One region of the Streptomyces sp. NPDC005963 genome, then DNA from elsewhere that is predicted to be linked to it. Evidence: riboswitches for the same ligand, from Rfam matches in the RefSeq annotation. Region 1 holds a riboswitch; the other holds the start of a gene.
The links. A riboswitch is a leader RNA that binds a small molecule or an ion and turns the genes downstream of it on or off. The one in region 1 is predicted to bind cobalamin.
Positions count from the first base shown of each region.

Region 2: it holds a riboswitch for cobalamin, as region 1 does, so the genes downstream of both, ABZ348_RS08140 (cobalamin biosynthesis protein) here and ABZ348_RS01985 ((2Fe-2S) ferredoxin domain-containing protein) in region 1, are expected to answer to the same signal.

Region 1 covers NZ_JBEXVD010000001.1:476,864-483,901, forward strand. Annotated here, with positions in the region: gene ABZ348_RS01975 (iron ABC transporter permease) at 1-644, opposite strand, end outside; gene ABZ348_RS01980 (ABC transporter substrate-binding protein) at 749-1,735, opposite strand; gene ABZ348_RS01985 ((2Fe-2S) ferredoxin domain-containing protein) at 1,793-2,182, opposite strand; cobalamin riboswitch at 2,243-2,367, opposite strand; gene ABZ348_RS01990 (dihydrofolate reductase family protein) at 2,622-3,206, shown strand; gene ABZ348_RS01995 (substrate-binding domain-containing protein) at 3,513-4,208, opposite strand; gene ABZ348_RS02000 (IclR family transcriptional regulator) at 4,284-5,051, shown strand; gene ABZ348_RS02005 (4-hydroxybenzoate 3-monooxygenase) at 5,155-6,366, shown strand; gene ABZ348_RS02010 (amidohydrolase family protein) at 6,392-7,038, shown strand, end outside.
Region 2 covers NZ_JBEXVD010000004.1:51,524-58,561, forward strand. Annotated here, with positions in the region: gene ABZ348_RS08120 (alpha/beta hydrolase) at 1-602, opposite strand, end outside; gene ABZ348_RS08125 (class II aldolase/adducin family protein) at 1,277-1,939, opposite strand; gene ABZ348_RS08130 (inorganic phosphate transporter) at 2,209-3,474, shown strand; gene ABZ348_RS08135 (hypothetical protein) at 3,487-3,711, shown strand; cobalamin riboswitch at 3,907-4,049, shown strand; gene ABZ348_RS08140 (cobalamin biosynthesis protein) at 4,236-5,213, shown strand; gene ABZ348_RS08145 (cobyric acid synthase) at 5,210-6,895, shown strand; gene ABZ348_RS08150 (putative cobaltochelatase) at 6,892-7,038, shown strand, end outside.

The DNA of each region.
Region 1 (7,038 bases):
GTCACCCCGAGCAGCACCGCCGTACCGGCGAGCACCACCACGGCAGGTAGCCACACCATCGGCCAGGTCGTGCCCGCCAGGCCGCCGAGCATCCACCGCAGAGCCGACTGGGTCTTGTGCGGGTCGTTGGAGGTGACGATCAGGAAACTCGCCAGCGCGGAGAGCACCTCCGCCGTCGCGACCCCCGCCAGCACCAGCCGGATCGTGGTCATCCGACCGCCCGACCTGGCCAGGAAGTACACCGCGACCAGCGCCGCGAGTGCCCCGGCGAAGGCCGCCACCGGCAGGGTCACAAACCCGAACACGGTGATGTTGAGGACCAGTACCGACACCGCGCCGACCGATGCGCCCGATGAGACTCCCAGCAGCATCGGATCGGCCAGCGGATTGCGGACGAGCGCTTGGAGCGCCATGCCGGAGACGGCGAGGCCCGCGCCGACCACCCCGGCCAGCAGCACCCGGGGCAGCCGTACGTCCAGCACGATCGTCTCGCGGACCGGGGTCCAGGTGACCTCGGCGAGTCCAGGATGCACGTGGTGCAGAACGATCGCCCAGACCTGCCCGGCCGGGACCTTGATGGATCCGACCGCGATCCCTGCGGTCGCCGCGAGGACCACCAGGGCAGCCAGCACGGCGAGCACCAGCCCGTACGGTGGCCGGCCCCGGCCGCCCGCCGCGGCGGTGCCCGGCCCGGGAGCCTCGGCGACGGTGTCGAGGACAACGTTTCCCGAGGCCCGGGGGGCGCCCGTCACTGGAAACGGTCCGGGTGCAGCTGACGGGCCAGCGACTCCACGCCCGCCGGTACCCGCACCCCGAGCACGGTCGACGACAACGGGAGCACGGCGAACCGCTTGTTCTTGATGGCGGGCACGTCCTGGAGCGCCGGGTGTGACAACAGGAACTTCTTCTTGGCCGCCAGGGGTTGGTCCCCGTAGTCATAGATCACGACGACCTCGGGGGCGCGTTCGGCGACCTGCTCGAACGAGACGTCGCCGAACTGCTTGTCCAGATCGGCGAAGACGTTTACCCCGCCCGCCTCCTTGATCATCTCGTTGCCGACGCCCGCACCGCCCGCGGTGAACGCCGTCTTGTCGCCGCTGTCGTACACGAACACCTTGAGCGCATCGACCGCGCCGAGCTTCTTGTCGACCGTGCCGAGCGTCGCTTCGGCCTTCTTGACCTCGCGCTCCGCCCGCTCCGGAACCCCGAATATCTTCCCGATGCCGCGGAGTTCCTCGCCAATCATCGCCATCGTCACCGGCCCTGACGGGCACTCCTCCACATTGAGGTGGGAGTCGACGCCCGCTTTGGCGAGCGCGGCCCGGCTGCGGCCCTCCTTCTCGTCGAAGGTGCTCGCGAACCCGGCGTAGGCGAAGTCCGGTTCGGCGTTGAGCAGTACCTCGAAGGAGGGGTACTCCTTCGAGAGCACTTTGATCCCCTCGTAGGCTTCCTGGTACTCGGGGAGGATCTTGTCGTCGAGATAGGCGGTGCCCACCATCGACTTCTCCAGACCGAGGGCCAGCAGCACTTCCGTTGCGTGCTGGTTCAGCGTCACCGCGCGCTGCGGCGGACGCTCGTAGGTCGTCTTCACCCCGCAGTTGGTCACGGTGACGGGGAAGCCCTCGGCTGCGGATCCCGAGGCGGCCGGATCGTCCCGGTCGGTCGATGTGCCGCCACCGCAGCCCGCCACCAGGAAGGCAGCAGCGGCCAGCAGGGACAGGGAGCGTCTTGCCATGATGTGGTCGGTCCTCTCACCGCGGACGCCTGATGCGCCGCGGTCGGTTGGAAGGGTTCAGCGAGGGTCGGCGGAGGACGCTCCACGGACCCGCCGTGGCGGATCGAAGGCGTACAGACCGAGGATCTCCGGCAGCGGGGCCACTCCGGGGCCGCCCGCCCGTACCCAGTCGACGATGTCGTCGGTCGCGGCTGAGTCGTTGACGAGGCCGAGCCAGACAGGACGGGCACCGGCGGCACGTCCCGCGGCGGAGGGCTGGACGACGACCACATTCGCCTGGTCGCAGACGTCCAGACACTCGGAGATCCGTACCGGCAGGTCCCGGCTCAGCACGGCGACCTGCGCCGCGTGATCGACACCGGTCACCTTTGCGCTGCCGCAGCAGCAGTCCCGGCACACGACGACCCGGCACGGCACCGGAGTCCCGGAACGTTGCCCTTCGGGCATCCCGACTCACCCTCCCCTCTGGGGAGATCCGCCCCAGTTCTGTCGAGGAGGCGACCGCGTGAGTCTCCTGGCTCTCGGGTCAAGGCTCGCCCCGGCCTTCCCACCCGCGTAGGGGCAGTGGTCTGTTCGGGGTCCGCTCGCCGATCACAGTGGCGGGACCGCACCGGATTCACACCGGTTTCCTCGATCCGCCGTCGCCTTTCGGCGTCATCATGACAGACCGCGCCGCCGGATCGTATGCCTGGGCCGCAGTTGAAGCGGAGGTCACACGGCGAAGACGCCCGCCGGGTGGCGGAATCCACTGCTCGACGGCGCGCCGCCCCCTGATCCTTCCCGGATCAGGTGGTGGATCCGGGAAGGATGTGCGCGGCGATGAGTCTCGGCATGGAGTCGGGTCCGTACCAGCGAGTCCCATCGAACAGCACTCAAGGAGAGCACGATGACGGTCACCTACACATTCGACGTCTTCTCCAGCCTGGACGGCTTCGGGTCCTACAGCGGTGGGGACTGGGGCGGCTACTGGGGCAAGCAGGGACCCGAGCTCCTCGACCACCGCCTCGCCCAGTACGGCCCGGAGCAGCGGATGGTCCTCGGGGCCAACACCTACCGGGAGTTCGTGGAGCTGCTGGGCCCGGGCGCCGAGGGCTCCGGTGGGGGTGACCCGTGGGTCACGCGGATGCGGAGCCTGCCGATGACGGTGGTGTCGACGACGCTGGTAGAACCCCTCGACTGGCCGGGGGGCGCGAACGTCGTGCGCGGCGATGCCGTCGACGTCGTTGCCCGGCTCAAGGAGGAGTCCGCGGTACCGTTGCGCTCACACGGCAGCCTGTCGATGAACCGGGCGCTGCTGGCCTCCGGGCTGGTCGACCGCGTACAGCTGACGATCTTCCCGGTCATCACCGGTCAGACGGGTTCCGCCCCCGTCTTCCAGGGGGCTGCCGACTTCGACCTTGAGCTGATCGAGCACAGGACGCTCGACCGCCACATCCAAGAACTCGTCTATCGGCCCACTCCCCACGTCTGATGTGCTTGCCCATCAGATCTCCTCCACGCCCCCGGCTCGCCCCACTGCTCCCATGGGGAGGGCGGCGACGCCCTGAGAGGAAGCCGTGTGGGCTCAATCCCGTGGAGCGGTCTCTCTGTTGAGCTTCTGTCAGACCCCCGTGTCATGGTGTCCATGAACGCCGGCCAGTGTGTCCACCTCGGTATCGACCACAGCCGCGAAGCTGTTGAAGGAGTGCGCACCCATGCCCGGAACCGACGCCATCCGCACCTCTCTGGCAGCCGTCGCAGTCCACGGTCATCGGGCCGGCCCCGGCTAACCGATCTTCTAGCCCGCGGCCGAGTGCATGCCTCTGGCGCGGGCGATCTTCGTCGACGCGTCGGAGCCGAGGAAGTCGAGGACGTCCCGGGCCAGGCCCGGTTGGGCGGAGGTGGCCAGTACGGCCCCGCTGAACGTCGAGCTGATCGCGGTGTCGCCCGGCAGCGGTCCGATGACGACGACGTCCGGCAGGTCCATCAGCTCGCTGTGCTGTTGGAAGGCCAGGTCGGCCCGGCCCGACGACAGCAGACTGCCCGCGGGAACGCCCGGCGGTGCTTGGACGAGCCGGTCATGGAGCACTCCGGTGAGGTTCAGACGGGTGATCAGATCGACGAGCGCCGTGCCGCTGGGGCCGGTGGAGTAGGCGATCCTCTGCGCGCTCAGCAGGGCGGCCCGCAGGTCGGCTTCCGACTCCAATGACGGAACCGATGCTGTCTTCGGCACGGCGGCGACGACCTGGGAGACCCACAGCGGACGGACCGTACCGCCGAGGAGGAAACCCTCCGCTTCCAACTGGGCCAGCGCTGCATGGGCGAGCACGAGCAGGTCCGCCCCGGCGCCCCCGCGCACCCTGCGGGCGATCTCGATCCCGCCCGCGGATGCGAAGTGCACCGGGATCCTGTGGTCGAGTCGGATGCGTTCGGAAAGCTCGGTCACCACCGGCCGCGTCGCCATCGAGGACAGCCCAGAAATCTGTTGTTCCACGTCTCCTCCTTGCTGTCGGGCAGATGGTACGGCGCGCGATCGAGCAGCTCAACGCCGGTCTGCGAGACTTTCCACGTGAGCACAACCCACAGCACAGCGGCTGGAAAGGTCCTCCAGGTCCTCGCCGCCTTCGATCGCGAGCGCCCGTCCCAGACGCTGTCCCAGATCGCTCAGCGCACGGGACTGGCCCTGAGCACCGCGCATCGCGTGGTCGCGGAACTGGCGGAATGGGGGGCGTTGGAACGCGGAGAGGACGGATCGTGGCACATCGGGCTGAGACTCTGGGAGATCGCCTCCGGATGCCCGCGTACCCAGATCCTGCGCGATGTGGCACTGCCGTTTATGCAGGACCTCTACGAGGCGACGCACGAGAACATCCAGCTCGCCGTGCGCGAGGGCACTGAGCTGGTGTTCGTCGAACGGATCGCCGGGCATCGATCCGTGCAGCTCCTGACGATGGTCGGGAGCAGGTTTCCCATCAGTTCCACCGGTATGGGCCGGGTGCTGTTGGCGCACGCACCACCGGACCTCCAGGAGGAAGTCCTTGAGTCGCCGCTGCGGGCCTGGACCCCGCACACCGTCACCGATCCGAAGACGTTGCGCGCACAGTTGGACGGCATTCGCCGCGAGCAGGTCTTCATCAGTGACCGACAGCTCTCCGAGGACACGGTCGCCGTGGCCGCACCGGTGCGGATCGGCCGGGCCGGGCCGGTCAGCGCCGCTCTGGGAATCGTCATCGCGGCCCGGAGTGCGAGCCGTGCGGGCGGGCTGCGCAGGCCGCTCCACCAGGCCGTTCAGGGAATCTCCGACGAGCTCGGACGGCGTGCTCGCACGGCCCTCTGACATCGAGCGGTCTTCCGCCTGACGGAAACACCGGCGACCGGGTGCGACCGGGGGTGTCAACGTTCGGGGTGTTCGGAACGTTCGCAGCCGCTCAGGAGATGTCATGGCCGACGCCGCCGTCGATACCGTCGCTTCGGTTCCCGTCGCTGTCGTCGGTGCGGGGCCAGCGGGCCTGATGCTGGCGCACCTGCTCGGACGGGCGGGGGTTTCGGCCATCGCGATCGACACCCGCTCCCGGCATGAGATCGAGATGACGCAACGGGCCGGCATCCTTGAGGCCGATGCGGCCCGGGATCTGGTCGAAACCGGCGTGGGTGACCGCATCCTGCGCGACGGCCATGAGCACGAGGGCATCGAGCTTCGGTTCGACGGTCGACCGCACCGCATCCACTTCAAGGAACTGGTGGGCGAATCGGTGTGGCTCTACCCACAGACCGACGTGTTCATCGACCTGGCCGACGCCCGCGCCCGCGACGGCGGCACCGTCCACTTCGGTGTCGCGGACACCGAGGTCCTCGACGTCGCAACCAGCGCTCCCCGGGTCCGCTTCACCGCGCCCGATGGGACCCGCCACGAGATCCGGGCACGGTACGTGGTCGGTGCGGACGGATCGCGCAGCACGTGCCGCGATCTGGTGCCCGAGAAGCGACGGGTGCGCTACGGCAAGGAGTACCCCTTCGCATGGTTCGGCATCCTGGCCGAGGCGCCGATGAGTGCGCCCGAACTGGTCTACGCCCACTCGGAGCACGGGTTCGCCCTGATCAGCCAGCGCACCGAGACCGTGCAGCGGATGTACTTCCAGTGCGACCCGGACGAGTCAGCCGACGCGTGGCAGGACGACCGCATCTGGGAGACGCTCCAGGCCCGGGTTGCCGGCCGGGACGGATTCCGCCTCATGGAGGGACCGATCCTTGAGAAGACGGTGTTGCGGTTCCGCTCGTTCGTACAGGAGCCGATGCGTTGGGGCTCGATGGCACTCGCGGGCGATGCCGCACACACGGTGCCACCGACCGGCGCCCGCGGGCTCAACCTCGCACTGCACGATGTGAAGGTGCTCGCCGACGTCCTGCTGAAGGCACTCGGCAGCACGGGCGACGCCGCGTTGGACGAGTACCAACCGCGCGCTCTCCAGCGGGTCTGGCGGGCCCAGAACTTCTCCTCCTGGATGACCCAACTGCTGCACACCGCGCCCGGCGGCACTGCGTTCGACCTGCGGCGCCAGCTCGGCGAGCTCGACAACGTGGTGAGCACCCGCGGCGGACGCGCCTACCTCGCCGAGCAGTACACCGGCTGGCCCGCCAGCGCCCTGGGGTGACCCGAGAAACAACAGGAGCACGCACATGGTCATCGACTGTCACGGCCATTTCACCACCGCGCCGCCGCAACTGGGGCAGTGGCGGGATCGGCAGATCGCCGCGATCGGCACCCCGGCGGACGCCCCCGATCCCGACGACCTGGTCATCACCGACGAGGACCTGCGGCAGGCGATCGAGAGCAACCAGCTGCGGCTCATGGACGAACGCGGCATCGATCTGACGATCTTCTCCCCGCGGGCCAGCTTCATGGCCCACCACATCGGCGACTTCGCGGTCTCCTCGGTGTGGGCGCGCATCTGCAACGACCTGGTCCACCGCGTCAGCACGCTCTACCCCGACCGCTTCGCAACGGGCGCGATGCTGCCGCAGTCACCGGGCGTCGATCCCGCGACCTGCCTGCCGGAGCTGCGCCGTGCGGTCGAGGAACTCGGCGCGGTGACAATCAACCTCAACCCCGATCCATCGGGTGGCAGGTGGACCGCGCCCGCGCTGACCGACCGCAGTTGGTATCCGATCTACGAGGCGCTGGTCGAGTACGACATCCCCGCCATGATCCACGTCAGCACCTCGTGCAACCCGGTCTTCCACACCACCGGCGCCCACTACCTCAACGCCGACACCACGGCGTTTATGCAGTTGGTCCAGGGCGACCTGTTCGCCGACTTCCCCAC
Region 2 (7,038 bases), on a different contig from region 1:
TCGGGTGAGCGGGGCGCATCGGGATCGCCCCGGTAGCCGAGGCCCAGGACCGGCATCCGCAGCCCGTGGAGGAACGGCAACAGATTCAAGGGGTGTTCGCGAGTGGCTCCGAGACCGTGGACGGCGATCACCCAGGTCTCACGCGCCCCCGGGACGTACCAGGCCGGCAGCGGGCCGAGCTCGCCGGGCACGCTGACGTCCACGTGCTCAATGCCGAGGGCACTCGTCGGGTCGCCGGTGTGGAGTTGTGGTGTGAGCCGAACCCTGGTCCCGGGGTCCAGGGTGCCGTGGCTGACGCTCTCCAACCGTCGCACCACGGTGTCTGCGGGGTGCTGCACCCCGTCCAGCGCCGGACCGACGACGGCGTGGACGTCGGGGCCGTCGAGTCCGTAGATGCCGGGCCGCCGGGAGGCGAGGCTGCGGGTGAGAGTGATCTGACCGGCGGCCGTGGCGTGCACGGTGAGCCGGGGATCGCCGGGGAGGGGTCGGCCGGTGGTGGTCTTGAGGGCGGCGTCGCCGGCGTACCGTCCGGCCGCGAGGGCAGCCGCACCGATGCCGATGAGCGTGGTGACGGCCGCTGCCGTCGCAGTAACGGGGCGCACCATCCCAGTGTCGGTATGGCGGAGCAGCCCTGCCAGTGGGCGAGGGGCTTCCGGCTCCGCCACGGGGCAACCGTGCCCAGGGCGTGCCGACGGCGCAGGGCATCGCCGGCGCACCGCCACCGCACTGCCGGTGTCGACTGTCCGGGTGCGCCGAAGTCCCGGGAGACGCCGCTAGCGCTCCTCCGACAGCCGTCCGGGCCGGGGCGTCGCCGCGGTGCCCTCCCGCGCCGGGTGCGCACCCGGCGCCCCGTCCCGGCGGCCTGTCGACATCCGGCACGTCGGGTTGAGCCGTCCGGGCCCTTACCCCTCCGGGGTGGGGAGCGGTCGGTCAGCCCTGCGGTGCTCCACGGCGCCGTGTTCGACCCGTCGTCGAAATCCAGCCAGTGAACCCCGGGAGCGTCCTGGCGCCCACGGGCCGGAAATCGTGTGTTCATCGCGACTTCACTGGCTCGTTCCCATCCGCGGGACGGCCGTCCCGGCCGACCCGACGACGGGCGGGGCGCTCCCTGTCGTCGTGGTGCGAGCCGATGCCCCGGACCCGTTTGCACCCCCGTCGAGGAATGGCCGGGTCCGCACTTTCACGAGGTTCCGCGGCCACGATGGTTGGCCATCACATGGAAAGCGCTGCTGGGGGCCTGGTTGCGGGGTGCCACGGGCCTAAGCGGAACGCGTCGTCAGGGGCGTTGGCCGTACCCGCGCAGCTGGACCGCCACCTCGTCGAGTTCGGCCGGTGAGAGCAGGGACGGCTGTCGACCAGGCACCGACGACGCTGCGAGCCAGACCTGGCACATCCACTCCAGCTGGGCGGTGCGGTCGTAGGCGCGGTCCAACGAATCGGCATGGGCGATCGTGCCGTGGTTGCGCAGCAGACAGGCGCTGCGGCCGTCCAGGGCGAGGTTCATGTTCCGGGCGAGCTCCTCCGTACCGTAGAGGGCGTAGGGAGCCACGCGGACGGGTCCGCCGAGGTCGGCCGTCATGTAGTGCACGGGCGGCAGTTCGTCGACGAGCGTGGAGACGGCCGTGGCGTGGACCGCATGGGTGTGGACGACGGCCCCGGCGTCGGAGGTACGGTAAACCTGCAGGTGGAGGGGGAGTTCGCTGGTCGGCTTGAGGTCTCCGGCTATCTGTCGTCCGGAGAGGTCGACGACCACGGGTTCCTCGGTCGGCAGACGTTCGTAGGGCACTCCGCTGGGGGTGACGACGACGAGGTCGCCGACCCGCGCCGAGACATTGCCGGACGTACCCACCACCAGGCCATCGGCGGCCGTTCTGCGGGCGGTGGTCACGACGTCCCGCCACACGTGTTCGATGGACTTCTTGGACATGCGTTCGGCCATGGATCGATCCTGTCAGGCATGGCCGGAAGGCAACAGGCCATCCCGTGATGCAGATCACCACAAAGGGTGCAAACGCCACCTTGTGGGCGTGGCGACCGGTGTAGGCCCGGAAGCACGGCCACGCAGACGACCCGAAGAGATCACTCAGGGCACAAGTGGAATCTCGAACCTCACTTGGAGACATCGCGAATCTCGCCTCAGTTCACCTTCCGTTCACCCAGGTTATCTACGTTCGCGATGTCACTGACGTCGATAGATTGCCTGGGTAAATGGAACACATCACGCTGCTGCTCGCGATTGTGATCGTGACGGCTCTCGTGTTCGATTTCACGAACGGTTTCCACGACACGGCCAATGCGATGGCGACGACCATCTCGACCGGCGCGATGAAGCCCAAGGCCGCGGTCGCCATGTCCGCGGTGCTCAACCTCGTCGGCGCATTCCTTTCGGTGGAGGTCGCCAAAACGATCTCCAGCGGCATCGTCAACGAGTCAGGCATCACCCCTGAAGTGATCTTCGCGGCGCTCGTCGGCGCCATCCTCTGGAATCTGCTGACCTGGCTGATCGGTCTGCCGTCCAGCTCCTCGCACGCCCTCATGGGCGGTCTGATCGGTGCGACCATCGCATCGGTCGGCATCAGCGGGGTCAACGGCGGCACCGTGGTCACCAAGGTGCTCATCCCCGCGATCGCAGCCCCGCTGGTCGCGGGCATCGCCGCCTACCTCGCGTCCCGGCTGACCTACCGCCTCGGCCGGAACACCGACCCGAAGTCGACCGCCAAGGGTTACCGCGCCGGCCAGATAGCCTCGGCCGGGCTCGTGTCCCTGGCCCACGGCACCAACGACGCCCAGAAGACCATGGGTGTCATCACCCTCGCGCTCGTCGCCGGTGGAGTGCTCGTCCCCGGCTCCAACCCCCCGATGTGGGTCATCGCCTCCGCTGGCATCGCGATCGCCCTGGGCACCTACCTCGGTGGCTGGCGCATCATCCGCACCATGGGCAAGGGCCTCACCGACCTCCAGCCGCAGCAGGGCTTCGCCGCCCAGACCAGTGCGGCCAGCGTCATCCTCGCCTCGTCGAACCTCGGCTTCTCCCTCTCCACCACCCACTCGTGCTCCGGTGCGGTCATGGGTGCCGGTCTGGGCCGCAAGGGCGGCGTGGTCCGCTGGTCGACCGCCACCCGGATGTTCGTGGCCTGGGGTCTGACCCTGCCTGCCGCCGGTCTGGTGGCCGCCGGCTCCGAGTACATCACCAAGCAGGGTGACTGGGGCGTGGCGGTCGTCGCCACCTTCCTGGTCGTCTCCTCGGCCGCGATCTGGTTCATCTCCCGCCGCCAGGTCGTCGACCACACCAACGTCAACGACACCGGCGAGGACGCCGAGCCCGCAGGCGTCGTGACCGCAGCCATCGCCGCCGTCACCCCGCCCCCGGCCGGCACATCGATGGACACCTCGCTGGACGACCTCAAGACGACCATTACGGCCCGCAATGCCGCGACCCCCGAAGCCGGTCCCGCAAGCCCGGCCGCGGTGTAAGGACTGAAGACCATGAAAATCGACTGGGTAGCCCTCGGCTCCGTCTTCGGCGTGAGTCTCGTCGCGACCATCGCCCTGGTGGGTCTGTTCACCCTGGGCATCATCGGTCTGAGCAAGCAGGGGGCGACGACCGCCTCCGGCACCGGCTCGGTGGTCCTCCCCCGGATCGGCGCCTACACCTGCTTCGCCCTCTGCATGGCGGCGATCAGCTACGGCATATTCCTGATCGTCACCTGAGGCCGCACCGCCTCACCGCAGTCGTTCACCGGCCGGGCCGGAGATCTTTCGAGATCTCCGGCCCGGCTGCTGTGTGTCCGTGCGTCTGCGTGACTGTGCCTCTTCCTGCCTGCATGACCAGTGGGAGCCATCGGGAAGTAGGGGCGATGTGTGGCTCGGCACACTGCACCGTCGCAGGTCAACGGCAGGTTGACGGCTGTTCTCGGAGCGTGGTGGACTGCCGGGGCCAAGTACGACGGCAGTAGAGGAAGCCGGTGAGAATCCGGCGCGGTCCCGCCACTGTGACCGGGGAGAGTCTCCCCGCGAGCCAGGAACTCTCGCCGCCGATCACGTCGAACCAGGGCGCGGACACCCTGAGTGAGGACATATCGCCATGCCCGGCTGCGGTCCAGCCCCTGCTCCGACCCACGGCAATCGAGTTCCGCCCGGTGCACTCCCGGCGACGACGGCGGCCCGGCGGGGAGCACACACCTCCCACGGGCCGGCTCCGCGGGTTCTCCGCGACGGAATCCCGGTCTGAGCCGATGCGCAACGATCGTGTCTTCGCCTACGGCGCCGCTGCCGGGCTCCTGGGCGACCTCCTGCTCGGCGACCCGCGCAGGGGGCATCCCGTCGCTCTGTTCGGACAGGCCGCCGGTGCCGTCGAACGGGCCCTGTGGCGTGATCACCGCGGCTGGGGTGCCGTCCACACCGGGCTCTGTGTCGGCGGGGCGACCGCCGCTGCCGCGCTCGTCTCCCGTACCGCACGGCGCAGTCCCGTCGCATCCGTCGCGCTGACCGCGATCGCCACCTGGACCGTCGTCGGTGGGACGTCGCTGGGCCGGGAGGCCCGGGCCATCGGTGCCGCGCTCACGGCCGGTGACGTCGAGCGTGCCCGCGCCCGACTGCCGCATCTGTGCGGACGCGACCCCCAGTACCTGGATGAGCAGCAGATCGCGCGGGCCGTCGTCGAGTCCGTTGCCGAGAACACCTCCGACGCGGTCGTGGGGGCCCTGGTGTGGGGGGCGGTCGCCGGTGTGCCCGGGCTGGTCGCGTTCCGGGCGGTGAACACCCTGGACGCCATGGTGGGTCACCGTTCCCCCCGTCATCGGCGGTTCGGCTGGGCAGCGGCACGGCTCGACGACGTCGCCGGCTGGCCCGGAGCACGTCTGACGGCGGTGCTGGCCGCCGTCGCTGGAGGGAACGCACCGCGGGCCTTCGGGGCCTGGCGGGCCGACGCCCACCGGCACCCGAGCCCCAACGCCGGCCCCGTGGAAGCCGCGTTCGCCGGCGCGCTGGGCGTACGGCTCGGCGGGACGCTCTCGTACGCCGGCCGGGTCGAACACCGGCCGGTCCTGCACACCGTGGGCCGGCCGGTGGAGGTCGCCGACATCGAGCGCGCGGTGCGGCTGTCGCGTCGGGTCGGTCTGTTGGCGCTCGGCGTGAGCGCGGTCGGACGGTCGCTGTTCCGACGGGCCGCCGCACCCCGTCCGGGGCGGCGGGGGAGGCGAGGGACTTCATGACGGGCCGAGGACGCGCCGGCGGTGGCCTGCTGATCGCGGGGACCACGTCGGACGCGGGCAAGAGCGTGGTCACGGCGGGCATCTGCCGCTGGCTGGTGCGACAGGGCGTGAAGGTAGCCCCCTTCAAGGGCCAGAACATGTCGCTGAACTCCTTCGTCACCCGTCAGGGCGCGGAGATCGGTCGGGCCCAGGCGATGCAGGCGCAGGCCGCCCGGGTCGAGCCGACCGCACTGATGAACCCGGTGCTCCTCAAGCCCGGCAGCGACCGTTCAAGCCAGGTCGTGCTGATGGGCAAGCCGGTCGGCGAAATGAGCGCGCGCGGCTATCACGGTGGACGGCAGCAGGCCCTGCTGGCCACCGTCGTGGAGTGCCTGGAGGAGTTGCGGGCCACCCACGACGCCGTGATCTGCGAGGGGGCAGGGAGCCCCGCGGAGATCAACCTACGGCGCACCGACATCGTCAACATGGGCGTCGCCCGCGCCGCCGGGCTGCCGGTGCTGGTCGTGGGCGACATCGACCGCGGTGGGGTGTTCGCCTCCTTCTTCGGCACGACGGCCCTGCTCGCGCCCGAGGACCAACGGCTGGTGGCGGGCTATCTCATCAACAAGTTCCGTGGTGACGTCTCCCTGCTGGAGCCGGGCCTCGACATGCTCCACGGCCTCACCGGACGGCGGACGTTCGGGGTCCTCCCGTACGCCCACGGGCTGGGCATCGACGAGGAGGACGGTCTGAGGGTGTCCCTGCGCGGTGCCGTGCGCGAGTCGGTCACCGCTCCCCCGGTCGGCGATGACGTGCTGCGGGTCGCGGTGTGTGCCGTTCCGCTGATGTCCAACTTCACGGACGTCGATGCCCTGGCGGCTGAGCCGGGCGTGCTCGTGCGCTTCGTGGACCGGCCCGAGGAGTTGGCCGATGCCGATCTGGTGATCGTCCCGGGCACCCGGGGCACGGTACGGGCCCTGCGCTGGCTCCGGGAACGCGGTCTGGCCAGCGAGTTGGCGCGGCGGGCTGCTGCCGGCCGTCCGGTGCTGGGCATCTGCGGGGGTTTCCAGCTCCTCGGCGAACACATCCACGACGAGGTGGAGTCCCGGGCGGGGTCGGTCAAGGGCCTCGGCCTGCTCCCGGTGCGGATCCGCTTCGCGACCGACAAGACGCTCGCCCGGCCGGTGGGAAGTGCCCTCGGGGAGCCGGTGGAGGGGTACGAGATCCACCACGGGGTGGCCGAAGTCCTGGGCGGGGAGCCCTTCCTGGCGGGGTGCCGCGTCGGGCAGGTGTGGGGCACCCACTGGCACGGTTCGCTGGAGAGCGACGGATTTCGTCGGCAGTTCCTGCGGGCGGTCGCCCGAGCCGCCGGCCGTCGGTTCGTACCGGCCCCCGACACATCGTTCGCGGCGCTGCGCGAGGAGCAGTTGGACCGGCTCGGCGATCTCGTCGAGGAGCACGCGGACACGGACGCCCTGCTGCGGCTCATCGAACAGGGCCCTCCTGCGGGGCTTCCCTTCGTCCCGCCAGGAGCCCCACCACTGCCCGGCACCACGTCCAAGGACAGGGCCACGCCGGGAGACGGCGACGCGCAGCCACCGAAGGCTCCGGATCGCCACACCGATGCCGCGCCCATCGCACCACCGCCGGGGAGTCCTCGGCACCCACAGACCCACTCGCACCCCTCTGAGGAGGCCGGATGAGCACGCCGTACCCGTTCACCGCCATTGTCGGACAGGACGACCTACGGCTCGCCCTGTTGCTGAACGCCGTATCACCGCAGGTGGGCGGTGTGCTCGTCCGCGGTGAGAAGGGCACGGCGAAGAGCACGGCGGTCCGGGCGCTG